DNA from 3 places in the Ensifer sp. ENS07 genome. Region 3 is predicted to be linked to each of the others. Evidence: predicted binding sites of a transcription regulator. Region 3 holds the regulator's gene; each other region holds the start of a gene.
The links. The regulator PhoB, encoded in region 3, activates phosphate uptake and scavenging genes when phosphate is short. The targets are predictions, from matches to a motif close to TGTCATNNANCTGTCAT.

Region 1: a site for PhoB is predicted at 7,755-7,771, ahead of IB277_RS31735 (alkaline phosphatase). Genes of this name have one in related genera too.
Region 2: a site for PhoB is predicted at 8,431-8,447, ahead of IB277_RS15130 (DUF47 domain-containing protein). Genes of this name have one in related genera too.

The regions. Positions count from the first base shown of each region.
Region 1 covers NZ_JACVBE010000015.1:167,289-177,232, forward strand. Annotated here, with positions in the region: gene IB277_RS31700 (MFS transporter) at 1-1,180, opposite strand, end outside; gene IB277_RS31705 (YggT family protein) at 1,418-1,711, shown strand; gene IB277_RS31710 (DUF167 domain-containing protein) at 1,733-2,050, shown strand; gene ppa (inorganic diphosphatase) at 2,054-2,587, opposite strand; gene IB277_RS31720 (hypothetical protein) at 2,748-3,347, shown strand; gene IB277_RS31725 (GNAT family N-acetyltransferase) at 3,381-3,887, opposite strand; gene typA (translational GTPase TypA) at 4,096-5,922, opposite strand; gene IB277_RS31735 (alkaline phosphatase) at 6,124-7,689, opposite strand; gene IB277_RS31740 (amidase) at 7,953-9,263, shown strand; gene IB277_RS31745 (hypothetical protein) at 9,234-9,404, opposite strand; gene IB277_RS31750 (hypothetical protein) at 9,568-9,729, opposite strand.
Region 2 covers NZ_JACVBE010000004.1:52,068-62,011, reverse strand. Annotated here, with positions in the region: gene dnaK (molecular chaperone DnaK) at 1-213, shown strand, start outside; gene dnaJ (molecular chaperone DnaJ) at 465-1,595, shown strand; gene IB277_RS15160 (DUF2182 domain-containing protein) at 1,659-2,552, opposite strand; gene IB277_RS15155 (DUF1326 domain-containing protein) at 2,558-3,193, opposite strand; gene IB277_RS15150 (SDR family oxidoreductase) at 3,398-4,147, opposite strand; gene IB277_RS15145 (LysR family transcriptional regulator) at 4,281-5,180, shown strand; gene IB277_RS15140 (serine hydrolase) at 5,321-6,709, shown strand; gene IB277_RS15135 (inorganic phosphate transporter) at 6,759-7,763, opposite strand; gene IB277_RS15130 (DUF47 domain-containing protein) at 7,763-8,407, opposite strand; gene recF (DNA replication/repair protein RecF) at 8,611-9,735, shown strand; gene IB277_RS15120 (molybdopterin-synthase adenylyltransferase MoeB) at 9,763-9,944, shown strand, end outside.
Region 3 covers NZ_JACVBE010000004.1:458,637-468,580, reverse strand. Annotated here, with positions in the region: gene IB277_RS17200 (2'-deoxycytidine 5'-triphosphate deaminase) at 1-992, opposite strand, end outside; SAM riboswitch at 1,067-1,145, shown strand; gene IB277_RS17195 (O-succinylhomoserine sulfhydrylase) at 1,190-2,374, shown strand; gene IB277_RS17190 (hypothetical protein) at 2,430-2,603, opposite strand; gene apaG (Co2+/Mg2+ efflux protein ApaG) at 2,602-2,994, shown strand; gene IB277_RS17180 (Hsp33 family molecular chaperone) at 3,053-4,042, opposite strand; gene argF (ornithine carbamoyltransferase) at 4,341-5,258, opposite strand; gene IB277_RS17170 (aspartate aminotransferase family protein) at 5,363-6,562, opposite strand; gene IB277_RS17165 (GcrA family cell cycle regulator) at 6,984-7,505, shown strand; gene phoB (phosphate regulon transcriptional regulator PhoB) at 7,574-8,257, opposite strand; gene phoU (phosphate signaling complex protein PhoU) at 8,460-9,173, opposite strand; gene pstB (phosphate ABC transporter ATP-binding protein PstB) at 9,224-9,944, opposite strand, start outside.

The sequences.
Region 1 (9,944 bases), on a different contig from region 3:
CCCAAAGCCCTGAGACGAGCAGCGTGCCCATGCCACCGAAGACGACGGCAAAGACCCCGCCGAAGCCGGACGCCATCATGCCGGCGCGGAATTCGCCAAGTTCGTTCGACGCGCCGATGAAGACCATGTTGACGGCGTTGACCCGGCCGCGCAGTTCGTCCGGCGTCCAGAGCGTGATCAGCGTCTCGCGCACATAGACCGATACCATGTCGGCAGCACCCATGACGACGAGGGCCGCGATCGAGACCCAGGGGGTCGCTGAAAGGCCGAAGATAACGGTGCCGAGACCGAAGAGCGCCACGCCGATGAACATGTAGAAACCGGCGCGATGGCGGATCGGGTGCGCCGCCAGCCAGACCGCCATGGCAACGGCGCCGACACCCGGGGCCGCGCGCAACAGGCCGAGCCCCCAGGGGCCGAGGTCGAGGATATCGCGGGCAAAGACCGGCATCAGCGCCACGGCGCCGCCGAGCAGCACTGCAAAAAGGTCGAGCGATATGGCGCCGAGCACCACCTTCTCCGCCTTGATGTAGCGGAAGCCGGCGGTGATCGTCTGCCAGCTTTGCGCCGAGGCCTGGGTGCGCGTCGCCGGCTTCGGAATGGCAAAGACCATGAATGCGGAGGCGAGGAAGAAGCAGAAGCCGATGGCATAAGGAAAGACCGCGCCGAGCGCGTAGATGAGACCACCCGCGACCGGGCCGACGATCATCGCGGTCTGCCAGGAGGTGGAGTTCCAGGCAATCGCGTTGGGCAGATCTTCCGGGGGCACGAGGTTTGGTGCCAGCGATTGCGACGCGGGCGCAAGGAACGCACGTTCGATGCCGAAGACCACGAGAACCGCATAGACCGGCCACGGCGAAAACAGCCCGGTCACTGTCAGCGCGAGCAGCGCCGCTGCGCAAAGCGTGCTGACCACCATGCAGACGCCCATGATCATGCGCCGGTTGTAGCGGTCGGCCACGGATCCTGTGACGAGGATCAGCACCAGCGATGGCAGGAACTGGAAAAGGCCGATCAAGCCGAGATCGAAGGGATCGCGCGTCAGATCGTAGATCTGCCAGCCGACGGCGACAGAGATGATCTGGATCGCGAAATAGGCGAGGAAGCGCGAGAAGAAGTAGCGACGATAGCCGACATGCCGAAACGCGGCAAAACGATGCGAGGCATGGACGGCGGACATGAGGAAGTCGCTCCTGAAGCGGGTCGCGCAAAACTGGGTCGCGGTTTTGCGATAACGACAAGTGAAACGTCAATATTCAAAAGGCAGGCAGCGCATCTGAAGGATCGCGACATGCTTTCGTCGGCACCGACTGTCGAGCGGCCACACGTTAAACATGATCGCGCCCGATAAACCGGCGTACTTGCTCGTTTAGGTCTCAATGTCTACATGTCTGTCAATAACGATTTGGAGACCGGCATGCTTGCTGTTATCGGCACCTTGAACTTCATCATCAACATCGCGTGGTTTCTGGTCATCGCGTCGGCCATCTTTTCCTGGCTTTACGCGTTCAATGTCATCAACGTGAACAACCAGGCGATCAACATGATCGGCCGCTCGCTTTACCAGTTGACCGAGCCGCTCTACCGCCCGATCCGCCGCATCCTGCCCGACATGGGCGGCGTCGACCTTTCGCCGCTGGTCGTTCTGGTAATCCTCTATTTCATCCAGCTTTTCCTGAACACGACGATCGCGCCGGCCTTGCTGGGCTGACGACGGCCGGCCAGGTGCAGGGTGAGTAGCACGGCCTTCACCGCGCATGGCGACCATGTTCGCCTGACGGTGCGCCTGACGCCGAACGGCGGCCGTGATGCCATCGACGGGCTGGAAGCGGCTGCTGATGGCGAAGAATATCTGAAAGTGCGCGTCCGCGCGGTCCCGGAGAAAGGCAAGGCCAATCAGGCACTGCTTGCCTTTCTTGCCAAGACGCTCGGGCTTGCCAAGAGCAAGCTCTCCCTCATCTCAGGCGAAACGCAGCGCAAAAAAATCCTCCGGATCGAGAGCGACCCGGAGGATCTGATGAAACGCCTTGCCGAACTGGCCGGCAGATAGAGCTTACTTGGCGCCCTTGGCGCGCTCGACGGCTTCCTTGATCAACTGGCGGGCGGTGGAAGCATCTTTCCAGCCGTAGATCTTCACCCACTTGCCGGGCTCCAGATCCTTGTAGTGCTCGAAGAAGTGCTCGATCTGCTTCAGCGTGATTTCCGGCAGGTCGGTATATTCGTGAACCTTGTCGTAGCGTTGCGTTAGGTGACCCGACGGAACGGCGATGATCTTCTCGTCCTGACCGGAATTGTCTTCCATCATCATCACGCCGATCGGGCGCACATTGATGACGCAGCCCGGAACCAGCGGACGGGTGTTGCAGATCAAAACGTCGATCGGATCGCCATCGTCCGAGAGCGTATGCGGCACGAAGCCGTAGTTGCCCGGATAGGTCATCGGCGTATAGAGGAAGCGGTCGACGACCAGCGTGCCGGCTTCCTTGTCCATCTCGTACTTGATCGGATGGCCGCCGACGGGAACCTCAACGATCACGTTGACATCTTCTGGTGGATTCTTTCCGATGGAAATCGCGTCGATGCGCATGGATCTACTCCAGGGTCGGTTTGAGAAGTTTGCCCGTCGGATAAAGGGAAACATGCCGCGATGCAACATAACTTTCGTCCGTAGCGCAGATTCAACCGGTCGTTTTGCGCCTGCCCATCGACCTCTACAGGTCTGCCAATCGCGTTTGAGGGAGTTTCGTATGAACGGAAGGGTTGCATGCCTGGCGCTGGTGCTTTTGTCCGCCGGCCCCGTCTTGGCCAATGAGAGCGTCTATACCGACATCGGCCGCGACAAGTGCAAGACGATCGCCGAAGAAGAGGGCATGTACGCGTTGATGACCTGCCCCGGACATGCGGACTATCCCGTTCGCTTCAAGGAAGCCGACATCCGCCAGAGTGTCTCGTTCGGTCACCTGAACCAGCGCTATGCCGACGACGCTTTCGAGAGTTTCATTCCATTCAACCACGCCGGCACGACCGTGGAGTGGCGGGTTGCCAAGGATGGCAAGGCCGTAGCGACGATCCTGCGCTGGTTCATCGAGAACACGGACGCGTCCGGCGCTTCGGTTCCTGCACTTCAGGGGCAGGTGCTCGTCATTTCCAAGGTGGCCGAGAAGGATGACGGCAAGGGCTGCGTCGCCGGCTATGTCGATGCGCTTGCCAATCCCGATACGAATGCATTCGCCCGCAAGATCGCCGACGAGGTGGCACCGACCTTCCGCTGCGGCGTCGACAAGCCCGCCTATCACGGCACGCGGGGCGACAAGGCGGCCGATCCCAACAACGAACTGCCTGAGTAAGTCTTTGATTTCAGTGTCGCGGAGGCGTCGGGCCTAGTTCCAGGCGAAGCCGACCTTCTTCAGGTGCTTGTCGCCGAAATCTTCCATGCCTTCGGCGATATCGGTGCCGCCGGCACCCTGGAAGAACTGGTAGGCATGCTCGCTGTCTTCGAGGCACCAGACGACGAGGCCACGACAGCCGAGCGAACGCAGCAGGCTCTTGGCCTCGCCGAAGAGAATGCGCCCGAGGCCGATGCCCTGGTATTCCGGCCTCAGGTAGATCTCGTAGATCTCGCCTTCCTGCGGCAGGGCCTTGGCGCGGCTGAGGCCGAGCGTTGCATAGCCGGCGATGGTTCCGGCGACGTCGACGACGAGCAGCGTGGCAGGACCGCGGGTCGCCTTGCGCCACCAGGTCTCGTCACGGCGATTGACCATCTGAACGAGCGGACGATGGGGAATGAGACCGCCATAGGTCTGCAGCCACGAAACGCGGTGCACATCGGCAATTGCCGACGCTTCCTGCGGCTCTCCGGGCCGAATCTCTATCGAAACAGTCTTCATGACTCGCGACTCTAAACACACACAAGGCGAACAGGAATCCCGCCCGGTTGCCAGCCTGCGTTAACCCACAGGCAACTTTAACGGCACCCAATGGAAGGTTAACGCCTTTTTAACTTTATCCGCAAGTCGCCCATCGGTGGCACACACAGCAAAAAACCCCGGATCGCTCCGGGGTTTTTCTGAAAGTCGTAGGATCGATCAGGATCGATCAGGCAGCGCCAGCCGTGCGGGCCTTTTCGAAGCGCTTGCGATCGTTCGGGTCGAGGTGCAGCTTGCGCAGACGGATCGACTTCGGCGTCACTTCGACCAGCTCGTCGTCCTGGATCCAGGAGAGCGCGCGCTCGAGCGTCATGCGGATCGGCGGCGTCAGGCGAACAGCTTCGTCCTTGCCGGCAGCGCGCATGTTGGTGAGTTTCTTGCCCTTGAGCACGTTCACTTCGAGATCGTTGTCGCGGGTGTGGATGCCGATGATCATGCCGGCATAGACCTTCTCGCCGGCGTCGATGATCATCGGGCCGCGGTCTTCCAGGTTGAACATCGCGTAGGCAACCGATTCACCGGCGTCGTTCGAAAGCAGAACGCCGTTGACGCGACCACCGATCTCGCCCTTGTAGGGCTGGTAGGCGTGGAACAGGCGGTTCATGATCGCCGTGCCGCGGGTGTCGGTCAAAAGTTCCGACTGGTAGCCGATGAGGCCGCGGGTCGGAGCGAAGAACACCAGACGGACGCGATTGCCGCCAGACGGACGCAGTTCGACCATCTCGGCCTTGCGCTCGGACATCTTCTGCACGACGACGCCCGAATGCTCTTCGTCGACGTCGATCACGACTTCTTCGATCGGCTCGAGCATCTGGCCGTTGTCATCCTTGTGCATGACGACGCGCGGACGCGAAACGGCAAGCTCGAAGCCTTCACGACGCATGGTTTCGATGAGAACCGCAAGCTGCAGTTCGCCGCGGCCCGATACGAAGAAGGAGTCCTTTTCCGAGGATTCTTCGATCTTCAGCGCAACGTTGCCTTCGGCTTCCTTGAACAGGCGGTCGCGGATGACGCGGCTCGTGACCTTGTCGCCTTCGGTGCCGGCAAGCGGGCTGTCGTTGACGATGAAGGACATGGTGACGGTCGGCGGGTCGATCGGCTGCGCGGTCAGCGCTTCGGCGACCGACGGATCGCAGAAGGTGTCGGCGACGGTGCCCTTGGTAAGGCCGGCGATCGCAACGATGTCGCCTGCCTGCGCTTCTTCGATCGGCTGACGCTCGATGCCGCGGAAGGCGAGGATCTTCGAGATACGGCCGGTTTCAAGCAGCTTGCCATCCTGGCCGAGAACCTTAACGGCCTGGTTCGGCTTGACGGTGCCCGAGTGAACGCGACCGGTGATGATGCGGCCGAGGAAGGGGTTGGCTTCGAGGATCGTGCCGATCATACGGAACGGGCCTTCGGCAACCGTCGGCTCCGGCACGTGCTGCAGCACCAGGTCGAGCAGCGGCGCCATGCCCTGGTCCTTCGGACCTTCCGGGTTGACGTTCATCCAGCCATCGCGGCCCGAACCGTAGAGGATCGGGAAGTCGAGCTGCTCGTCAGAGGCGTCGAGGTTGGCGAAGAGGTCGAAGACTTCGTTGATGACTTCTTCGTGGCGGCCGTCCGGACGGTCGATCTTGTTGATCGCGACGATCGGCTTCAAGCCGACCTTCAGCGCCTTGCCGACGACGAACTTCGTCTGCGGCATCGGGCCTTCGGAAGCGTCGACGAGAACGATGGCACCGTCCACCATCGACAGGATGCGCTCGACTTCACCGCCGAAGTCGGCGTGGCCAGGGGTGTCGACGATGTTGATGCGCACGCCCTTCCACTCGACCGAAGTCGCCTTGGCGAGGATGGTGATGCCGCGTTCTTTTTCGATGTCGTTGGAGTCCATGACGCGTTCGGCAACGCGCTGGTTTTCGCGGAACGAGCCCGACTGCTTCAGGAGCTCGTCAACAAGGGTCGTTTTCCCATGGTCGACGTGCGCGATAATCGCGATGTTACGAATGCTCATTTTTCGTCTCGGAAGGTTCAGGGCAAGCCCCGATGGGCCACGCCGCTTTTTCAATGGTCGCGCTCATACAGGTTTTTTTGCGATTGCGAAAGGGGGGCGCGCGCATGAGCGTCGTGTTCAAATGCCGGTAGGCCATGGGTTTGCACTCGTCAGGGGTCTCACGAACGCCGTTTGCAAAGCTGTTGGCCGCGACCGAATTCCTCATGCAATTGCGGCCGGATCGAGCGTCACGCGCCAGAGTTCCTGGTCCTGCCGGTCCATCAGCCGCACCGTCATCTGCTGCGTCTGGCCGTTGATATCGACGATGCCGAAAAACTGCAGACCAGCCGATGGCGGCAGGTTCTGGTCGATGCCGCCGCCGGATGCCTTGATGAAACGAACCTCCGGCCCGAAGGTCATGTCGAGCTCCTTCGGCCCATAGGTGCCGGAATGCAGTGGACCGGACACGAACTCCCAGAACGGCGTGAAATCCCTGAATGCGCCGCGCCCCGGATCGTAGTGATGCGCGGCGGTGTAGTGCACGTCCGCCGTCAGCCAGACGAGGTTGTCGATGCCGTTGTCGCGGACGAAGCGCAGGAGATCGGCAAATTCGCGTTCGCGCCCCGCGGGCGGGCCGTTGTCGCCATTGGCGATCGCGTCCGAACCGCGCCGGTTGGTGTAATCGTCCCAGACGACGAGACCGATCGGCATGTCGCAGGCGATCACCTTCCAGGTGGCCCGCGAGGCAGCAAGTTCGCGCTTAAGCCAGTCGACCTGCCGCCAGCCGAACAGGGCGCCGCCGCCGTCTTCTCCCTGGTTGGCGCCGCGATAGGATCTGAGGTCAACGAAGAACACGTCGAGCAACGGACCATAGCCGATCTTGCGGAAGACGCGGCCGGGCTGCGTTGCCGGCATGCGGATCGGCGTCATCTCGTGGAACGCCCGCGCCGCCCGCTCCGCATAGACGGCAACATCCTTTTCCGGATAGCGCGCGTCGTCGCGCAGGTCGGTCGAGGCCGACCAGTTGTTCAGCACCTCGTGGTCGTCCCATTGATAGAATGTGGGGCACACGGCGTTGAGTTGCCGCACGTGGTCGTCGAGCAGATTGTATTTCCACTGGCCGCGATACTCTTCCAGCGTGCGAGCGACGTCGCGCTTCTCGTGCGTCACCACCCGGTTCTTCCAGACACCGCCATCACGTAGCGCTATCTCGTCGGGGATCGGGTTATCGGCATAGATCGTGTCACCGGAATGAATGAAGAAGTCCGGCTCGTGCTGGCGCATGGTCGAATAGGTCTTCATGCCGACATCATCAATGCCCCAGCCCTGCCCGGCCGTGTCGCCGGACCAGACGAAGCGGATCGAGCGCTTGCGCAAGGGGGCGGTGCGAAACCGGCCGGTGACCGGCGCGGAGACGCGGTTGACGTCGTAGAGATCCGTGGCGGTGAAGCGGTAGAAGATATCCTGGTCCGGCAGCAGCCCGTCGAGCGAACATTTGATCGCGCAATCCGTCTGCGGCGTCGCCGTCAGATCGGAAAGGCGAAGGGGGTTAGAGAAGCTCTCGGTGGTCGAGTATTCGACCGACACCTTCGACGGGCGATCCACCCGTGTCCAGATCATGCCGGAGGACGTATCGACATCGCCCGATTGCACGCCGTGAATGAATTCCGGCCGGCCGTAGCCGCGTGCATAAAAGGGTGTCGCAAGACCGGATGAGGCCACGAAGCCCGCGGCACCGGCGGAAAGCAGGAAAGAACGCCTCGAAAGCGTCTTGAGGATATCGGCCAAACAGACCTCCGATTCGGCAGCGCCACCGCGCGTGCCGGACCTTTGGTCATCTGGGTGTCAGCGACGTAACAGGCGCATGAAACTATTTGAACGGTTTGGCGACAGTTCGGTGAAGGCCGGAGCTGGCCGCGGCGACAATGGGACGATGGCAAACTCCGCCAATGCTGTTATCAAAGGCGATCAGCGTTGGCCCTGGTGAATCCGGGCAACGAACCCGCCTCCTGCCTCCGTTCGGTGGCCTCACAAATCGACAGGTGATCATCGTGTCCCATGCCGCCAACGTCTCCGTCCGCGACCGCCTGGAACAGATCCTGAGCCGGCTCAACAATCGTCGGCACGAGCAAAAGGCTTTTGTCCGGCTCTACGAAGAGCGCGCGCGGAGCGAGGCAGACGCGGCCGACCGCCGCCGGCAGGCGGGGGACAGCCTTGGGCCGCTCGACGGCAAGATCGTTTCAATCAAGGACCTGTTGGATATCGCCGGCGAACCGACGCTTGCCGGCTCCATCATCCGGCGCGACGCGCCGCCGGCCCAAAAAGACGCGCTCGTTGTCCAGCGGCTGCGTGCTGCCGGTGCGGTCATTATCGGCAAGACGCATATGACCGAATTCGCGTTTACGGCCGTCGGCCTCAATCCGCACTACCCGGTACCCGGCAACGCCACCGACGAAAGCCTGATCCCCGGCGGTTCGTCCTCGGGCGCTGGCGTGTCGGCGGCAGAAGGCACCTGCGACATTGCCATCGGTTCAGATACCGGTGGCTCGATCCGCATCCCCGCGGCGCTGAACGGCATCGTCGGCTTCAAGCCGACAGCCAGCCGCATCCCGCTCGATGGCGCCTTTCCGCTCTCGCCGGTTCTGGATTCGCTCGGGCCGCTCGCCCGGACCGTTGCCGATTGTGCGGCGACCGATGCTGTGATGGCCGGCGAGCAGCCAAGGCCGCTTGTCGCCCGTCCTGTCGCAGATCTTCGTATCGGCATCCCCCGTGGCAGGCTGTTTGAAGACCTCTCCCCCGAAGTCGCCGACGCCTTTGCGGCAAGCCTCGACCGACTGGCCAAAGCGGGTGCCAAGATCGTCGACTGCACCATCGATGACTTGATCGAGAAGCTCGGCCAAGCGACGCGGATCGGCTCGATTGCGGGCCTGGAGGCAAGCCGTATCCACGCCGGATGGCTGGGTGATGCGGCCGTCCCAGTCGACGAAAGGGTCAAGTTCTCGCTTCGCCGCCGCCTTTTGGTGCCCGACGCGACGATCTCGGCCCTGCTGCAAACCCGGCATGCGCTCGCTGCCGCCATGGACGAGCGGCTCTCGCCCTACGATCTCATCGCACTGCCGACGACGCCGATTGCGGCCGTGTCCATCGCAAGCGTCGACACCGACGCGGCGGAATACGACCGCGTGGAGAGCCTGCTGCTGCGCAACTGCCAGGTCGCCAACCAGTTCGATCTCACCGCTATCACCCTGCCGATGCCGGGCCTTGTGCGGCCGGCCGGACTGATGCTGGTTGGGAGAAACGGAACCGATGCGACCGTACTGGCGTCAGCCCTTTCAGCCGAAGCGCTGCTTCAGCAAGCTTGAACGGCGCGCCCGATGGTCATCGAATGAAACACCGGCCTGCAAGCAGGCCGGTTCGGCAGTCGTCGTCGCCCGAAGGATCAGCCAGACCGGTACGCCGATAATCAGCAGCGCTATGACCGTATGCCAGATAGAAAATGTCATGCTTGTGCGCCTCCCCTAGCGCAAGCGATACGTGGCCGCGAACTCTCCCGACATCCGACGCGTCGCCGATTGGAACCCGGTCAGAACAGGACATCCCTGATTCGATTCGCAACCGATGGCGGATTACGTTCGAAAAATAGTTCGTGGAGGAGACGCGCTCCGCTCAATGCATCGTTTCGCCGGAGATCTCGTCACGGAGGATGCGGAAGGCATCTTCAAGCGCGGCGACCAAGACATCGGTCAGTTCGTCGCCGTCATTGTTCGCGAGATAGAGGGCAACCATCTTGTCGGATGGGTCGCGGTAATGCTCGATATCGTTTGACATATCATTGTCCTTCATTCGCCGTGTCACATCCCGGCCATTGAGGTGACTATAGGCGAAGGGACTTGCGTAAAGCTGGATGCATGACATCAGGCGAAGGGCACAGCACGCAGCGTCGCGTTATTCTCCATGCGCTCCCTAACGGGGTCGACCGACAAAGGATAGAGGATAGCGACCTATTTCGCTCGCGCCGGGCGCACGAGCACGCTAGAGCATGT
Region 2 (9,944 bases), 410 kb from region 3:
GTCGAAGCCTCCGAGCCGGACGCCGAAGACATCAAGGCCAAGACCAACACGCTCATGGAAGTTTCCATGAAACTCGGCCAGGCGATCTACGAAGCGCAGCAGACGGAAGCCGCTCATGCGGATGCCGCCGCCGACGCTGCCCGTGACGGCGATGTCGTCGATGCCGACTACGAAGAAGTCAACGACGAAGACGATCGCAAGCGTTCGGCCTAAGTCGCCCTTCAAACAGACGGAAAAGCCCGGGTTCGCCCGGGCTTTTTTGTTGCCGGTCTCGCCCGTCAGGGCCTGCAATATCGGCGATCGGCACTGTGACTTGCCGCAAACGTACCTTTTCCGACAAAAAACCGTATCTACCGCCGTTCGGGCTATGGTATCGCGCTTCAAGGTTTACTAAATCGGTGGCAAGGTAAACGGGCAGCCGCCGAGCCATCGCGCTGGCTTGCCAACAGGATAATCTTCTACGAATGAAACGTGATCTCTACGAAACGCTTGGTGTTGCCAAGAACGCCGACGAAAAGGAGCTGAAGAGCGCCTTCCGCAAGCTCGCGATGAAGTATCATCCGGACAAGAACCCCGGCGACGCGGCAGCGGAGAAGACCTTCAAGGAAATCAACGAAGCCTACGAGATGCTCAAGGACCCGCAGAAGCGGGCGGCCTATGACCGCTACGGTCATGCGGCTTTCGAGCAGGGCGGCATGGGCAACGGCTTCGGCGGCGGTGGTGCCGGCGGTTTCTCCGACATCTTCGAAGACATCTTCGGCGAGATGATGGGCGGCGGGCGCCAGCGGCGCTCATCGGGCGGCCGCGAGCGCGGCGCCGATCTTCGCTACAACATGGAGATCTCGCTCGAGGAAGCCTTCGGCGGCAAAACGGCGCAGATCCGCGTTCCGACCTCGATCACCTGCGACGTCTGCACCGGCTCCGGCGCCAAGCCGGGCACCAGCCCCAAGACCTGCGGCACCTGCCACGGCTCCGGCCGCGTGCGCGCCGCTCAAGGCTTCTTCTCGATCGAACGCACCTGCCCCACCTGCGGCGGGCGCGGTCAGACGATCACCGACCCCTGCGGCAAGTGCCACGGCCAGGGCCGGGTCACCGAAGAGCGCACCCTCTCGGTCAACATTCCGGCCGGCATCGAGGACGGTACGCGCATCCGCCTTTCGGGCGAAGGCGAAGCCGGCCTTCGCGGCGGACCGTCGGGCGACCTCTACATCTTCCTTTCGGTCAGGCCGCATGAGTTCTACCAGCGCGACGGCGCCGATCTCTATTGCAGCGTGCCGATCTCGATGACGACGGCTGCCCTTGGCGGCAAATTCGACGTGACGACACTCGACGGCACCAAGTCGCGCGTCACGGTTCCCGAGGGCACCCAGGCCGGCAAGCAGTTCCGCTTGAAGGGCAAGGGCATGCCGGTGCTGCGCTCGGCGCAATCGGGCGACCTCTACATCCAGATCCAGATCGAAACGCCGCAGAAGCTGACCAAGCGCCAGCGCGAACTGCTGCAGGAATTCGAGGAGATCTCCTCCAAGGACAACAATCCGGAATCGACCGGATTCTTTGCCCGGATGAAGGATTTCTTCGATACGCTGAGCGACTAAGGCTTCAAGCCCGACGACTTCTACAGCGCCGCGCGCCGGAAACGGTTGCGCGGCGCTTCTATTTCAGAGCAGGGCCATGAGCTGCCACAGCCCGGCCAAAACGAGCGCTACCCCGGCGATGCGGGACAGGATCCCGCCGCCGGGCACGACCTTCTCCGCCAGAACGAAGATGGCGATCGCGGCGATCAACAGCACGTTCATCACCCCGCCGACGAACAGCAGCGCCATCAGCGCCCAGCAGCAGCCGACGCAATAGAGCCCGTGCCGCACACCGAGGCCGAAGGCGCCGCCCGCTTCCCGACGAAAGCCGCCGTGGGACTGGATGAAAAGCAGCGGCGCCTGGCATTGACTGAGACAGCGATCCTTGAGCGGCGTGAACTGGAACAGGCCGACAGCAATCAGCACGATGCCGCTGAGGACCGCACTGGCGCTTGCAAGCGCCGGCGTGAGCAACAGGGCGCGATCGAGCAGCCATTGCCCGAGAACAGCGACGAGCGCGAACAGGATCCAGGCCGACAGATAGCCGGCGGCAAAGAAACCGGTGGCGGCAAAGGGCTTGCCCTGTTGGGCGGCCTTGCGGCCGACACGGGCATAGAGCAGGATCATCGGCGTCGCCGACGGCACCATCATGCCGACCATCATTACGGCCCACATGACGAGGGCATAGGCGAAGGTCGTGGCGGACCAGGGAGCGGCAACCGCGCCCGCCATCGATGCCATGGCGCCCTGCTGTGCCCCCATGGTCATGGGCTTGTCCGCCGGCATGTCCATGGGCATATCCATGTCCATGCCGGAGCCCATATCCATGCTGGCTGAAGGAGCCGGGGGAACAGCCATGTCCATGGCCGACGCCAGCCACAGGATGTAGAGCCAGCTGATCGCCGTCAGGGTGACCAGCGCCGCCACGACGATGACGCGGTCACGTCTAAGCAGGGTTTCGAGCGCCGTGTCTCCCATCGGCGTCAGTGGATCACGCCGCTTTCGGTCAAATGCATCCGGGCGAAATGGGCATGCGAATCCGCAAGCGCCAAAGTCAGCGGCCCTTTCGTATCGGCCCATCCGCGCCCGACTTCGCAAATGTCGTATTCGAAGCCATGGGGGAGATTGATGCGCGCCTGATGGGCGGCGCCGGTCACGGGATTGAGGATCGGCTCGCCGCGTGCGGCGATCCAGCCCGGCACGTTCAGCCGCGCCGTTCGGGCGCCAACATCAACCTCGAAATCGATCTCGGCAAAGACCGGATCGTGCATGGTTTCGAAGGTGGTTGCGAAGACCTGGAAGAAGGTCGCGCCGGGTTCGGTATCCTCGCCACTCATAATGCGCAGCAGCGCGCCGCGCTGTTCGTCCGATGCGCGGCTGTCGACGATCGGCACCACCTGCCCCCTGCCCTCATGGATCGCGCCCGGCCAGGCGGCGATCAGGCCGCCGCGAAGCCCATCGAGCCGCGTGTCGCCGTGATAGCCTTCCTCGATCTCGAAGGCGCCGACAGCGCTGCAATGGCCTTGGGTCGGCAGAGCGTTGAACTGGCAGGGGCAGCCATAGGCGCAATTGCAATGAATGAACTCACGCCCCTTCATCATCCATCTGACACTCGTCATCGTCTCCTCCTGAGATCTGATCGGTGTTCGTCTCGCGGTTCCCCGCAAACAGATGCCTTTTATTAGAATAGAAAAATATACTCTTCTCCGCCGCCGATGCCAACGGCAGGCGATGGGCAAAGGCGGGAACACGACAGCGCCGCGGGTCGGTCGGACCCGCGGCGCTTGGATGATCAGGTTTCGAGCTCTTTATCGGTGTCCGTCCTAGAGCGTCGCCATGCCGCCATCGACGATCAGTTCGGCACCGACGGTAAAAGTGGCTTCGTCCGAAGCGAGGAAGACCACGGCCTTGGCGATCTCGCTCGCATCGCCGAAACGGCCAAGCGGGATCTGCGCGGCGATCGCATCAACCACTTGCTTGTTTTGTTCGGGCGTCGGGGCGTGGCCGTCATGGAGCGGCGTGCGGATTGGGCCGGGGCTGACGGCATTGACCCGGATGCCGCGGCCGACGAGTTCGCCGGAGAGCGTGCGGGCCAGCGACAGCAGGCCCGCCTTGGTCAACGCATAGACGCTGGAGGTCGGCATGCCGATATGGGCGTTGATCGAGGTGTTGAGCACGACCGAGGCGCGCTTGGAGAACACGGGCAGCAGTGCCTGGATCAGGAAGTACGGGCCCTTGACGTTGATGGCGATCGACCGGTCGAAGCTCGCCTCGTCCCACTCTTCGATCGGCTGCAGCTTGGCGATGCCGGCATTGATGAACAGGATGTCGAGCGTGCCGAAGGCGGCACGGATCTTTTCGGCAACGGCCGCCTGGCCGGCGACATTGCCGGCATCGGCCTCGATGATGAGCGCAGCCTCGCCAAGGACGGATCGGGCTTCGGCGATGTTCTTCGGATTGGTGCCGGTGACGGCAACGCGTGCGCCTTCGGCAATGAACTGGCGGGCGGTTTCGAGACCGATGCCGCTGGTGCCGCCGGTGATGAGTGCCGTCTTGTTCTCCAAACGTGACATGATGAAATCCTCTTGCTGGGTTGAGAAGGAGGCCGGTTCGATTGGCCGTCCTTCGATGCCCACAGATATGGCGGAAAACTGTCGTTCGGATTAGTCTCCCAATTGTGGAACTCGAATTCGGAAAAGCCGAACGATGATGAAGATCGAAGGAATAGCTGCCTTTGTCGCCGTGGCCGAAGCCGGCTCGATCAGCGAGGCGGCACGTCGCCTACGGCTGTCGAAATCCGTCGTCAGCGAAAGAGTGGCAGAACTGGAGCGCGGGCTCAACGCCACGCTTCTCCACCGCACCACACGCAAGCTGACGCTCACCGAGGATGGCATCGCGTTTCGCGAGCGCGCCATCCGGATTGTCAGCGAAGTGCAGGCGGCCGCCAGCGATCTTGCCGAACGCCGCGGGCTGCTGACGGGACCGCTTCGGATCGCGGCCCCCGTCAGCTTCGGCCGAAGGCATCTCGGTCCGGCGCTCTATCCGTTCTTGGCCCAACACCCGGAGATCGAGCTGACGCTTGACGTCGACGACCGACGGGTCGATGCCGCCTCCGAGGGCTACGACGCGATCGTGCGCCATGGCGCGATCGCCGACTCACGGCTGGTCGTGTGGAAACTTGCGAGAAGCCGGCGCCTGCTGGTCGCCGCGCCCGACTATCTCGACCGGCACGGCACGCCCGCGTCGCTCGCCGAACTCGAGGGCCATCGCGGCATCTTCTACACCAACCGGGGTGCTGCCGACTGGCGTTTCGAAGGTCCTGGCGGTGCGACAGTCGTACGGGCGCGCCTGGCGCTTGGCATGAACAATGGCGACATGCTGCACGATGCCGCCGTCGCCGGGCTCGGCATCGCGCTGTTGCCCGCCTTCATCGCCGGTCCGGCCGTGCGCGAGGGGCAACTGAACGAGATCGACGTTGGGCTCAGCCCGGAGCCGGAGTTCATCTACATGGCGCATCCGGAGGGCCGGCGCGCCTCCACCAAGCTCAGAGCCATCGCCCAGCACCTGAAGGAAGCCTTCGGCGATCCGCCCTATTGGGATCCGTGACGGCTCCGCAATCCCGGCACAATCGTTGCGGGTGACGGTATCGCGCCGATCGCCGATCAAGTCTTGACCAAGGCTTGACCGAAACCGGCTGGCATCATCAGCGCATCCCCTGACAACCGAAAATTGGATTCCTATCCTTCATGCGGAACCGCTTTCTGAACTGGATCGTCCTCATGGCGCTTGGCACCAACGCTCACGCAAGTCCGCTTCCCGCTCCCACCGACGCAGAAATTCGGGAGATCCTGGCCGACCGGATCGACAAGCAACAGCAGTCGATCGGCATCGTCGTCGGTATCATCGATGCCAATGGCCGGCGCATCATCGCCCACGGCCATCCGGCCAAAGGCGACCCGCGCCCCGTCGACGGGCAGACCGTGTTCGAGATCGGCTCGGTCACCAAGGTCTTTACCGCGCTGCTGCTGGCCGACGCGATGGAGAAAGGCGCACTCAGCCTTGGCACACCCGTCGCCACGCTTCTTCCCGAGAGCGTGATCATGCCCGAGGACAAGCAGACGCCGATCACGCTCGGCGACCTCGCAACGCACATGTCCGGCCTGCCGCGATTGCCCAGCAATCTGGTGCCGGCCGACATGAGCAATCCCTATGCCGGCTACGACGCGGCGAAGCTCTATGCTTTCCTCTCCAGTCACAAGCCGCAGCGCCGCCCCGGCGTCGGGCATGAATACTCCAATCTCGGCGCCGGGCTTCTCGGCCACGCGATCGCCTTGAAGGCCGGGGTCTCCTATGAAGACCTCGTCGTCAGCCGTATCGCCGTTCCCCTCGGCATGAAGGACACGGCGATCACGCAGCAGCCCGACTGGGCCGAACGCCGGGCAACGGGCCACGATGCGGCCATGGAGCCGGTGAGCGATTGGGATCTCGACGCGCTGCAGGGTGCAGGCGCCCTGCGCTCGACCGTGGACGATCTCCTGCTTTTCCTTGAGGCGGCCATGGGAAAGACGGCATCGCCGCTCGCTCCCGCCTTCAGCACGCTGCTGTCGACCCGACAACCGCTCGGCAACGGCGATGGCGACCAGCAGGCGCTCGGCTGGGTCGTCTCGGGCAAGGGCGACGAGCAGTTCATCTGGCACAATGGGGGAACCGGCGGCTATAGATCCTTCGTCGGCTACCGTCCGTCGACGGGTGTCGGCGTGGTCGCCCTGTCGAATGCGTCGACCGACGTCGGCGTCGACGACATCGGCCGCCATCTGCTCAATCGCAACGCGCCGCTTGCGCCGCCGATCGTCAAGCGCACGGCCATAGTGATCGACCCGGCGCGCTATGATGCCTATGTCGGCACCTACAGGCTGGCGCCCGACTTCGAACTCACGATCTTTCGGGATGGCGATAGTCTGTTTGCCCAGGCGACCGGGCAGGACCGGCTCGAAATCCTTCCGGAGGCCGAGCACCGCTTCTTTACGAAGCTCATCGATGCCCAGATCAGCTTCACGCTCAAAGGCGACCGTGCCGAAAGCCTGACCTTGCACCAGGGTGGGCAGAGCAGCCCTGCGCCTCGGGTCTCGAAATGACGGGCGCCTCCCGCCTGCTTATGAGGGCGGGAGACGATTTCCAGATCGATCAGAACAGCAGATCGATGGTGAAGTAGGCGAGCGCCGAAATCGCCGCTGCGGCGGGCATGGTGATGAACCAGGCAATGACGATATTGCCGGCAAGCCCCCAGCGCACGGCCGAAACGCGACGCGCAGCACCAACGCCGATGATCGCTCCGGTGATGGTGTGCGTCGTCGAGACCGGGATGCCGAGCCAGGTGGCGGCAAAGAGCGTGATCGCTCCGCCGGTCTCGGCGCAGAAGCCCTGCATCGGATTGAGCCTGGTAATCTTCGAGCCCATGGTGTGGACGATGCGCCAACCGCCGAACAGCGTGCCGAGCGCGATCGCCGCCTGGCAGGTGATCACCACCCAGAACGGCACATAGAACTCCGAGCCGAGATAGCCTTGCGAGTAGAGCAGCACCGCGATGATGCCCATGGTCTTCTGCGCGTCGTTGCCGCCATGGCCGAGCGAATAGAGCGAGGCCGAGACGAACTGCATGACGCGGAAGGTGCGGTCGACGGCAAAGGGCGTCTGGCGCACGAAGATCCACGAAACGATCAGCACCAGCATGAGCGCCAGGAAAAAGCCGATCGCCGGCGACATGAAGATGGCGCCCACGGTCTTCAAAAGGCCGGTCCAGACGATCGAACTGAAACCGGTGCTCGCAAGACCGGCGCCGACGAGGCCGCCGATCAGCGCGTGCGACGAACTCGACGGGATGCCGAAGAGCCAGGTGACGATGTTCCAGACGATCGCGCCGATCAGCGCCGAGAAGATCACCAGCGGCGTGACGATGCCGGGATCGATGATGCCCTTGCCCAGCGTCTCGGCCACGTGCAGGCCGAAGAACAGGAAGGCGATGAAGTTGAAGAAGGCCGCCCACATGACGGCATATTGCGGCCGGAGCACCCGTGTCGAGACGATCGTCGCGATCGAGTTGGCTGCGTCGTGCAGACCGTTCAGGAAGTCGAAGAACAGCGCGATGCCGATCAGCCCGACGAGCAACGGAAAGGCGAGCGTCGCATCCATCAGACGTTCTCGATCACGATGCCGCTGATTTCATTGGCGACGTCCTCGAAGCGGTCGACGACCTTTTCGAGCTCGCCATAGATCTCGCTGCCGATGATGTAGGCCATCGGGTTGCTGGCGCCGTGGCGGCGGAACAGGTCCTTGAGGCCCTGTTCGTGCAGTTCGTCGGAACGGCCCTCGATGCGGGTGACCTCTTCGGCGATCGCGATCAGGCGGTCGTGATTGGCGCCGATCCTATCGAGCAGCGGAATGGCCTCGGCGATCAGGTGCGCGGCCTTGACGACCGTGGTGCCCATTTCGCGCATGCCGGGATCGAAGCTCTTCTGCTCGTAAAGGCGGATCGTCTTGACGGTCTTGTGCATCATGTCGATGGCATCATCCATCGACTGGATCAGATCCTTGATGTCGCCGCGGTCGAAGGGCGTGATAAAGGACCGGCGCACGGCCAGCAGCACCTCGGCGGTGATGTGGTCCGCCTCATCCTCGAGCGCGACGATCCGGTCGCAGTGTTTTTCCAGATCGTCGCCGCCAGCGAGAACCTTGTCGAGCGCATCGGCAGCACCGACGACGGTGCGCGAATGTTTTGCGAAGAGGTCGAAGAAGCGATCCTCGCGGGGAAGAAGTTTGCGGAACCAGGCCAGCATCACACGTATATCCATCTGTGGATTGTCATGCGGCTGTCATATTTCACTAGGTCCTTTATGAAAAGCACCGAATCAAAGGGGTTTGTCGCCTTTCCCCTGTCGATATCGGCCTATCTTGCACGATATGGCGACGCGTCCCATTTCGCCTTGCCTTGGCAGGCGCTTTCGTCCTAGCTGCGCCCAACGTCGAATCCGGACTGCCGATGCCAAACAAGGTCTTTCTCAACCGCCTGAAGCTTACGGAGTTCCGCAACTATGCGGCCCTCTCGCTTGAGCTCGATCAGCGCCATGTGGTGCTGACGGGGGAGAACGGCGCCGGCAAGACCAACCTCATGGAAGCCGTCTCTTTCCTTTCGCCCGGCCGCGGCCTCAGGCGCGCAGCCTATGCGGACGTGACCCGGGTCGGTGCCGGCGACGGGTTCTCGGTCTTTGCGGAAGTCGAGGGCATGGAGGGAACCGTCGAGATCGGCACCGGGACTGCCGGCGTCACGGAAGGGCAATCCCGGCGGCTGCGGCTGAATGGAACACCGGCAGCGACCGTCGACGAACTGACCGATCACCTGCGCGTTCTCTGGTTGACGCCATCGATGGACGGGCTCTTTACCGGGCCTTCGGCCGACCGGAGACGGTTTCTCGACCGGCTGGTGCTTTCGCTCGATCCGGAGCATGGCCGGCGCGCCAGCGAATTCGACCGGGCGATGCGCAGCCGCAACCGGCTGCTCGGCGAATTTCGCCCGGACCCGGCCTGGCTGACGGCGATCGAGCGCGAAATGGCAGGTCTCGGCGTCTCGATGGCGCTGGCACGGCAGGAAATGCTCGGTCTGTTGACGGCGCTCGTCGAGCGCACTGTCGACGAAAACGTCTTTCCGTCGGCACGCCTGGCGTTGTCGGGCTTTCTCGACGACGAGGGCCATCGTCCGGCCTATGATCTGGAAGAAGAATATCTGACGATGCTGCGTGATGGGCGTCCGCGCGACGCCGCGGCGGGACGCACGCTCGACGGGCCGCACCGGAGCGACCTGCTCGTGCGTCACCGCGAGAAGGACATGGAGGCAGCACGCTGCTCGACCGGGGAGCAGAAGGCGCTGCTCGTCGGCCTGGTGCTGGCGCATGTGCGCCTCGTCGGCGACATGACCGGCCACGCGCCGATCCTGCTGCTCGACGAGATCGCCGCCCATCTCGACGTCAACCGGCGCGCCGCTCTGTTCGATCTCGTCGACGGCCTTGGCGGCCAGGCCTTCATGACCGGGACGGACCAAGCGATGTTCAAGGCGCTGGGCGAACGCGGCCGCTTTCTGACGGTTTCGCACGGCAGTGTTACGGGATAAGCAGAGGTCACCGAGGAGGATTTTGCCATGACCGGTGAGGACAAGCTCGACCAATCGGAGATCACCCGCTACGCCCGCCATATCGTGCTGCCGGAGATCGGGGGTGCCGGGCAACAAAGGCTGAAGGCGGCCCGTGTGCTGGTGATCGGGGCCGGCGGGCTCGGCGCTCCAGTGCTCGTCTATCTTGCCGCCGCCGGCATCGGCCGGAT
Region 3 (9,944 bases):
ATCAGGCGGCCGACGATCTGGCCGTGTTCGAGGATGAACGGCACCTCGTGGCTGCGCACTTCCAGCACGGCACGGCTGCCCGTGCCGCCGGCCGAGGCATGGCCGAAGCCCGGATCGAAGAAGCCGGCATAATGCACGCGAAACTCGCCGACCAGCGGATCGAACGGCGTCATCTCGGCCGCATAAAGCGGCGGAACATGCACCGCCTCGCGCGAGACGAGAATGTAGAACTCATCCGGATCGAGGATCAGTTCGTCGCGGCCGCGGCTGTAGAGTGGCTCCCAGAAATCGAAGATCGCGTGCTGCGCTTTCTTGTCGACGTCGATGACGGCGGTGTGATGCTTGCCGCGATAGCCGATCAGGCCTTCGGGCCCGGTGCCCTTCAGATCGATCGACAGCGCGATGCCGCCGCCGCTGACGTTCGGCTTGTCGCTCGCCACCAGCACGTCGCTCTCGTGCAGCGCCTGCAGTTCCTGCTCCGACAGAATAGACTGGCCCATGCGGAAGCGGATCTGCGACAGGCGCGAGCCTCGGCGCACGACGATCGGGAAGGTGCGCGGGCTGATTTCGAGATAGAGCGGACCGCTGTAGCCGGCCGGGATCTTGTCGAATTCCTGGGCGCGATCGGTGATGACGCGGGTGAAGATGTCGAGGCGACCGGTCGAGCTTTTCGGGTTGGCCGAGGCCGACATGCCCTCAGGCAGTTCCAGGCTTTCCATCAGCGGCACGATGTAGACGCAGCCCGTTTCCAGCACCGCGCCATCGGTCAGATCGACGACGTGCAGCTTCAGCCGGTCGAGCTTGTCGGCAACGAGGTGAGACGGGCCTGGCATGAAGCTTGCGCGGACGCGGAAAGCCTTCGAGCCTAGGCGCAGGTCGAGGCTTGCCGGCTGGATCTGATCGACATCCAGCGGCTTCTCGCTTTTGAGGCGTCCCGATTCTAACAGCGCGGCGATCGCGCGATCGGCCAAAATCCCAGTGTCGCGGCCCATTGCAGTCCTCTTTTCAGTTGCGAGACAAAACCAAACTCCGGGAATTGACGCAAGCGTACCCTGGCAGTATTGAAGCTTTATCCCGTGGTGATTTGGCCGGTCGGCTTGCAGCCACGTTAAACAAGTAGCTAAAAAGGCCGGGTGTCAAACCGGCCCTTCACGCGGCCGGTTTTTTTGTTTTTGAAAGTGACCGTCACATGAGCAAAAACTGGCGCCCCGCAACGCAACTGGTCCATGGCGGGACCACCCGTTCCCAGCACGGAGAGACCTCCGAGGCGATCTTCCTTACCCAGGGCTTTGTCTACGAGACGTCGGAAGCTGCGGAAGCTCGTTTCAAGGGCGAGACCGAAGGCTTCATCTACGCCCGCTACGGTAGCCCGACCAACGACATGTTTGAAAAGCGCATGTGCATGCTGGAAGGCGCCGAGGATGCGCGCGCCACGGCATCGGGCATGGCTGCCGTCACCGCCGCAATTCTCTGCCAGCTGAAGGCCGGCGACCACATCGTCGCCGCCCGCGCCCTCTTCGGCTCCTGCCGCTGGGTGGTCGAGACGCTGGCGCCGAAATACGGCATCGAGTGCACGCTGGTCGACGGACGCGACCTCGCCAACTGGGAAAAGGCGATCCAGAAGAACACCAAGGTCTTCTTCCTCGAAAGCCCGACCAACCCGACGCTCGAAGTCATCGACATTGCCGGCGTTGCCAAGCTCGCCAACCAGATCGGCGCCAAGGTCGTCGTCGACAACGTCTTTGCGACGCCGCTCTTCCAGAAGCCGCTGGAACTCGGCGCCCATATCGTCGTCTATTCCGCCACCAAGCATATCGACGGTCAGGGCCGTTGCCTCGGCGGTGTCGTGCTTTCCGACAAGGAATGGATCAACGAGCACCTGCACGACTACTTCCGCCACACCGGCCCGGCGATGTCGCCGTTCAACGCCTGGACGCTGCTGAAGGGCATCGAGACGCTGCCGCTACGCGTGCGTCAGCAGACGGAAACGGCCCGCCGCGTGGCCGACTTCCTGGCAGAACAGCCGCAGGTCGCCAAGGTCATCTATCCTGGCCGCAAGGATCATCCGCAGGCCGACATCATCGCCAAGCAGATGACCGGCGGATCGACGCTCGTCGCCTTCGAACTGAAGGGCGGCAAGGATGCAGCCTTCGCGCTGCAGAATGCGCTGGAGATCGTGCGCATCTCCAACAACCTCGGCGACAGCAAGAGCCTGATCACCCATCCGGGAACGACCACGCACAAGAACCTGACCGACGAGGCCCGCGAAGAGCTCGGCATTTCCGCTGGAACCGTGCGCTTCTCGGCCGGCATCGAGGACAGCGACGATGTGGTGGAAGATTTCGCCCGCGCGCTGAAGGCCGTGAAGTCCTGATTTTACGAAGACACGGCCGCCGTGATCAACGGCGGCCGACGCCGCTTGCCGGCCATCACGAGATGGTTTCCGGCGGCGCGGCGCCAAGGTGCCAGGCACGTTTCACCCGCTCGATCGCGTCAGCACGGCCATCCGTCCCATCATGGGATCGCACAATCTTGCCGTTATTCTTGACGAAACCATCTTGCTGTAGAATACCCTGAAAGACCTGAAGCAAGGTGATGCCCATGTATCGCGCTTTGACCCGCGACATAGAAGTTACGGTGGAGCCGTACTATCTCGAAGAGCAGTCGGATCCCGATGACGGCCGCTATGTCTGGGGCTATCGCATCGTCATCTCAAACCACTCGGACGCGTCCGTGCGGTTGATGACGCGCTACTGGCACATTACCGATGAGAACGGGCAAGTCGACGAGGTCAGCGGTCCGGGCGTCATCGGCGAGCAGCCGCTGCTCAATCCCGGCGATACCTATGAGTATTCGTCCGGATGCCCTCTGGATACGCCCTCAGGCGTCATGTTCGGCCACTACAGCATGGAATCGGAAGGCGGAGAGACCTTCAACGTTGCCATCCCCGCCTTCTCGCTCGATTCACCCGGGCTCGTGCGCACCCTGAACTGAAGCGCGTCCTTCGGACTAGCGTCGCTCTAAATCGCGGCCAGTCGGCCGGAAGCGCCCGCTACTGCGGGCGCACCTCGCTTGCTTCGAAGCGATAGGTCGTCGAGCAGAACTCGCAGGTCACCTTGACTTCGCCATCGTCGATGGTGCTTTCGAGGTCGTCCGTGCTCAGGTTGGACAACACCGACTGAAGCTTCTCGCGCGAGCAGCTGCAGCGGTCGTAGACCGCCTGCGGTTCGTAGACGCGGACGCCGCGCTCGTGGAACAGGCGATAGAGCAGCCGCTCGGTTCCGACCATCGGATCGGTCAACTCGTCCATGTCGATCGTTTCGACCATCACCTTGGCTTCGGCCCAGAGATCGTCGTCACCGAACGCGCTTTCACCATCATCACCATCACCGCCGGAAAGGTCGGGCTGGCGCATGCGTTCCGGCGCTTCCGGCAGGAACTGGGCGACCATGCCGCCGGCGCGCCAGCGATGGCGCGGCTTGCCGTTTTCGTCGCGATCGAGAAGCTCGGCCACGCCAAGGCGCACCTTGGTCGGGATCTGCTCCGACTGTCGGAAATAGACGCCGGCGATTTCTTCCAGCGTCGCTCCGTCGAGCGCAACGATCCCCTGGTAACGCTGGGTATGGGCGCCCTGGTCGATGGTGAAGGCGAGCACGCCCTTTCCGAGCAGCTCGTGCGAAAGGGTCCGGCCGTCCTTTTCGGCAGCGGCAAGCGCTTCCTGATCGTAGCGGGCATAGGCGCGCACGCGATCCGGCGTCGAGAAATCAGCGACCACCAGATCGACAGGGCCATCGCCCTGAGTCTGGACGATCAGCTTGCCTTCAAACTTCAGCGAGGTCCCGAGCAACACGGTGAGTACAACGGTTTCAGCAACCAGACGCGCGACCGGAAGCGGATAGTTGTGGCGCTCGAGGATTGCGTCCAGCATGGGGCCGAGCTGCACGGCGCGGCCGCGCACGTCGAGGCCTTCCACCTGGAAAGGCACGACGTGATCGTCACCGGCAAAGTCGAACTCACCAAGCCCTGGCGTCATGTCAGTCATGTCTTGCTCCTTGCCTTCAGCCACCAAGCTGCACCAGAGATATTGCTATCCCCGCGCAACGTGCTCGCTGTCTCAGTTGATCCCGCGATAAACGGATTGTCCACCAGGTATGTGCCGCCGCCATAGCAACGCACCACCTCGACGGTTGCGCGCTCACTACTTTCAGGAGCGCCCGTATGCCGCCTAAATCGTGTCGCACGTGGACAATGTCAAGTGCGGTGAACACGCCCCTATATGGCGCACGCTCGGCGGAGCGCACTGAAGCCTCTTCGCCGTCGCGCGCGACCGGGCAGCCGGCTCAGACGAGCCCCATGCACCAGGCAATGACCGACTTCTGTGCGTGCAGCCGGTTTTCCGCCTCGTCGAAGACCACCGACTGCGGGCCGTCGATGACCTCGTCGGTGACCTCTTCGCCGCGGTGCGCCGGCAGGCAGTGCATGAACAGCGCATCGGAGGCCGCACGCTTCATCAGCGCTTCATTGACCTGGTAGGGCTGGAAGACGTTGTGCCCGCGGGCGCGATGTTCCTGGTTCATCGAGATCCAGGTGTCGGTCACGACGCAATTGGCGTCGGCGACGGCCTGTTCGGCGTCATGACACAAAAGGACCTCGCCGCCATTGTTGCGCGCCCAGTTCAGGAACTTGTCCTGCGGCTCGGAACCGAGCGGCACGGCCATGTTCATGCGGTATCCGAAGCGGGCAGAACCTTCGATCAGCGAATGCAGCACGTTATTGCCGTCGCCGGTCCAGGCAATCGTCTTGCCCTTTACCGGACCGCGATGCTCCTCGAAGGTCAGGATATCGGCCATGATCTGGCAGGGGTGCGTATCGTCGGTCAGGCCGTTGATGACCGGGACCGTCGCATGCTCGGCCAGTTCCAGAAGGCGGCGATGGTCGGTGGTGCGGATCATGATGGCGTCGACGTAACGCGAGAGCACCTTGGCCGTGTCGCCGATCGTCTCGGCGCGGCCGAGCTGCATTTCGGTGCCCGACAGAAACAGGGTTTCGCCGCCGAGCTGGCGCATGCCGACATCGAAGGAAACGCGGGTGCGGGTGGAGGGCTTTTCGAAGATCATCGCCAGCATCTTGCCGGCGAGCGGCTTCTCGGCAGTTCCGGCCTTGGTCGCCGCCTTTCGGACGCGCGCATCGTCGATGATCGTCCGGAGGTCGGCGGCCGTCATGGCCGAAAGATCGAGAAAATGTCTGGTGCCTGCCATCGTACTCGGTTCCTGTCTGAAAAATCGGTCCCTGGTGCGGCACGCTATCCACGTGCCCGCACGAAGGTCATTCTAACGCCTTAGTCGTCCCTGGGTCGCTACCTTCAGGCCGCGGCGTTGCCGCTTGCCTTGCGAACCGCCTCGGCGGCGCGTTCGATACGTGCGAGCCCCTCGCGCGCCTCTTCCGCCGTCACGGTCAGCGGCGGCAGCAGACGCAGCACATTTTCGCCCGCCGGCACGGCCAGGAGCTTTTCGCCGCGGATTTCCTTCAGCAGATCGGCCGAAGGGCCCTTCACCTTGATGCCCAGCATCAAACCGTCGCCGCGGATGTCCTCGATGACATCAGGGAAACGGTCCTTGAGCGACGCAAGGCCCTGGCGGAAGACCAGCGCGACATCGCGCACATGCGTCAGGAATCCGTCGGCCAGAACGACGTCGAGCACGGCGTTGCCGACGGCCATGGCCAGCGGGTTGCCGCCATATGTGGAGCCATGCGTGCCCGCCACCATACCAGATGCGGCTTCCTCAGTCGCGAGGCAGGCGCCGAACGGGAAGCCACCGCCGATACCCTTGGCGACCGCCATGATATCCGGACGGATATCCGCCCATTCATGGGCAAACAGCTTGCCGGTACGGCCGACGCCGGTCTGGACCTCGTCGAGGATCAAGAGCAGGCCGAACTCGTCGCAAAGCGCGCGCAGTTCCTGCATAAATTCCTTGGTCGCCGGACGGATGCCGCCCTCGCCCTGGATCGGCTCGATCAGGATCGCTGCGGTTTCCTCGGTGATCGCATTCTTGACCGCGGCGATGTCGCCGAACGGAACCTGGTAGAAGCCCGGCGCCTTCGGCCCGAAACCTTCGATGTATTTCTGCTGACCACCGGCGGCGATCGTCGCGATCGTGCGGCCGTGGAAGGCGCCTTCGAAGGTGATGACGTGGAACTTCTCCGGGTGGCCCTTGGAGAAGTGGTAACGCCGTGCCGTCTTGATGGCGCATTCCAGCGCTTCCGCGCCCGAATTGGTGAAGAAGACCTTGTCGGCAAAGGTCACTGCCGTCAGCCGGCGGCCGAGGCTTTCCTGGCCCGCAATTTCATAAAGGTTGGACAGGTGCCAGACCTTGTCGGCCTGCGCCTTCAGCGCCTCGACCAGGTGCGGGTGCGCGTGGCCGAGCGAGTTCACGGCAACGCCGGCACCGAAATCGAGATAACGCGTGCCGTCTTCAGCGATCAGCCAGGCGCCCTCTCCTCGCTCGAAACGCAACGGCGCGCGCATGTAGGTATCGTAAAGCGGCGTGGTTGCAGTCATGCGAGGCTCTCCTTCACTCCAGATCGACATCGATCCCGCGCCTCACGCGGGCCGATAAAAATCAAAAATGCCGCCTTTCGGCGGCGCAGGCACTATTCCCATTTCGCGCTGCAATGTCAACAAAACCAAGCCTTGCAGCGCAACATGAAGGGTCGATTCCTGGCAGCAGAAAAATCGTCCGGGAGGGCTTGCAAAAATGCAACGCTGGCCGAGCAAGTTGGGGAAAACTACGAAATCGATTCGGCCTGATTCCCGGGACTCTTGCCACAGAGTCCAGCGGTCAGTACGTTAACATTCAATTACTAGACGCATGCGGCGGACCTAGTCACCAAAAGAGTTATCGCGTTTGCAACCCCGGGGTTTAGCCGGGGTGCGGTGAGGGATTCTGCCATCCCCAACGCTGAGAACGGAGAGTGCAGAAATGAACTGGACTGACGAGCGGGTGGAGAAACTGAAGAAGCTTTGGTCCGAGGGCCTGAGCGCAAGCCAGATCGCGGCGCAGCTCGGCGGCGTCAGCCGTAACGCTGTCATCGGCAAGGTTCACCGCCTGAGCCTGCCAGGTCGCGCCAAGGCCGGCGGCAGCACCACGACAGCAGCCCGTCCGAAGCGCCCGACTTCGGCACCGCGCGCACCGAACTACGCTTCGCGCGTTTCGACCCGCCCGGTTGCACGCGCGGCCGGCGCTGTCGTTCTCAAGGAAGAAATCGAAGTCGATCTCGTTGCCGAGCAGGATTTCAGCACCCGCACCGACGTTGTCGTGCCGATGTCGCGCCGCCTCGAGCTGACCCAGCTCACCGAGCGCACCTGCAAGTGGCCGATCGGCGACCCGCTGAAGGAAGAGTTTCACTTCTGCGGCAACGATTCCCCGGAAGCCTCGCCTTACTGCACCTTCCATGCGCGGCTGGCCTACCAGCCGTCGGGGGAGCGCCGCAGGGCCCGCTGAGAAGCTGGACGGCATCAATAAAAAAGGGGCCGATCGGCCCCTTTTTTTCTTGGCGACTTTCAGACCGCTCAGCTTTCGAGCGAATAGCCGGCGCCGCGAACGGTGCGGATGACGTCGGGCATGTTCGAGAAGTTCAGAGCCTTGCGCAGACGACCGACATGCACGTCGACGGTGCGCTCGTCGACATAGATGTCATGCCCCCAGACGCCATCCAGAAGCTGCGAGCGAGAGAAGACGCGGCCCGGCGAGGACATGAGGAACTCCAGAAGACGGAACTCGGTGGGGCCGAGGCGCACTTCGCGGCTGCGGCGATGAACGCGGTGGGTCTCGCGGTCGAGTTCGATGTCGCCGCAGCGAAGCAGCGTCGACAGCACCTCGGGCTTTGCCCGGCGCAGCATCGCCTTGACGCGCGCCATCAGCTCCGGCGTCGAGAAGGGCTTGACCACGTAGTCGTCGGCACCCGTCGCCAGACCCCGGACGCGCTCGCTTTCCTCGCCGCGCGCCGTCAGCATGATGATCGGCAGACGTTCGGTCTCCGGACGCTGGCGCAGCCGACGGCAAAGTTCAATGCCGGAAACACCGGGCAGCATCCAGTCGAGGATAAGCAGGTCGGGCAGCCGCTCCTGAAGCCGGATCTCCGCCTCGTCGCCCCGCAGGATCGTATCGACGTCGAAGCCCTCGGCTTCCAGATTGTAACGCAGCAGAACGCTCAGCGCCTCTTCGTCTTCGACTACGGCGATTTTTGGCAACATCAGGTAACGTCTCCTTACCGCGGGCGGCCTTTGGGCTCATCGGCCCGGCCGGCGCTCAGACACTCTAAATCTGGAGCACATCCGCCGTTTTCAAAGGCGGGGCGAAAACCGCATGCTTCAGATACAGGAATTCGGGGCCGCGACCGAAGCCGCGACCGGATCAGATTTCAAAGGGCATGCATGCTTACGGCGCGCTTGGCGCTCAGTCGTTGACCGAGCCCAGCGTCGACGTAGTGTCATCCTTCGGACGCTCGCCTTCCGGCTGAGCACCCGTCGCCATGTAATAGATCGTCTCAGCGATATTGGTCGCGTGGTCGCCGATGCGCTCGATGTTCTTGGCGCAGAACAGAAGATGCGTGCAGGGCGTGATGTTGCGCGGATCTTCCATCATGTAGGTCAAGAGCTCGCGGAACAGCGAGGTGTAGATCGCGTCGATCTCCTCGTCACGCTCGCGGATGCTGTTGGCCTTTTCCGGCGAGCGCGAGGCGTAGACGTCGAGCACTTCCTTGAGCTGGACGAGAGCGAGCTCTGCCAGATGCTCGAGGCCACGGGCGAGCTTGCGCGGAATGCCGGAGCCGGCGACCGCGATCACGCGCTTGGCGGTGTTCTTGCCAAGGTCGCCGACGCGTTCCAGATCGGAGGCGATGCGGATCGACCCCATGATCTCACGCAGGTCGGCGGCGACCGGCTGACGCTTGGCGATCGTGACGATCGCCTTCTCACCGATCTGGCGCTCGGCGTCGTCGAGGACGGTGTCGTCCGAGATCACCTTCTGTGCGAGAGCCAGGTCGGAGTTGACCAGCGCGCGAACGGACTCGGCGACCATCTGTTCGGCGAGGCCGCCCATCTCCGAGATGCGGCGCGTCAGGTACTTCAGTTCTTCGTCATAGGCGGACATGATATGCATGGACATGATCGTCGATCCTTACGGGCGCTTTGCAGTTACTGTTGCAGCCTTATGCGGCCTCAGCCGAAGCGGCCCATGATGTAATCCTGGGTGCGCTGGTCATCCGGATTGGTGAACATCTTGTCGGTGTCGTTCTCCTCGACGAGATTGCCGAGGTGGAACATGGCGGTGCGCTGCGAAACGCGGGCGGCCTGCTGCATCGAGTGGGTCACGATGACGATCGTGAAGTTCGTGCGCAGCTCGTGGATGAGCTCTTCGACCTTGGCGGTCGCGATCGGATCGAGAGCCGAGCACGGCTCGTCCATGAGGATGACTTCCGGGCTGACGGCGACGGCACGCGCGATGCAGAGACGCTGCTGCTGACCACCGGAAAGGCCGGTGCCGGGCTCCTGCAGACGATCCTTTACCTCGTTCCACAGACCGGCCTTCTGCAGGCTGGTCTCGACCACCTCGTCAAAGTCGGCCTTGGTGCGGGCAAGTCCGTGAATCCGCGGGCCGTAGGCGACGTTGTCGTAGATCGACTTCGGGAACGGGTTCGGCTTCTGGAAGACCATGCCGACGCGGGCGCGCAGTTCGACGACGTCGATCGTCGGGTCGTAGATGTCGTCCTCGTCGAGCGTGATCTTGCCGGTGACGCGGCAGTTCTCGATCGTGTCGTTCATGCGGTTCAGCGTGCGCAGGAAGGTCGACTTGCCGCAACCCGAAGGACCGATCAGCGCCGTGACCGTGTTCTCGCGGATGTTGAGGTTGACGTCGAAAAGCGCACGCTTCTCGCCGTAA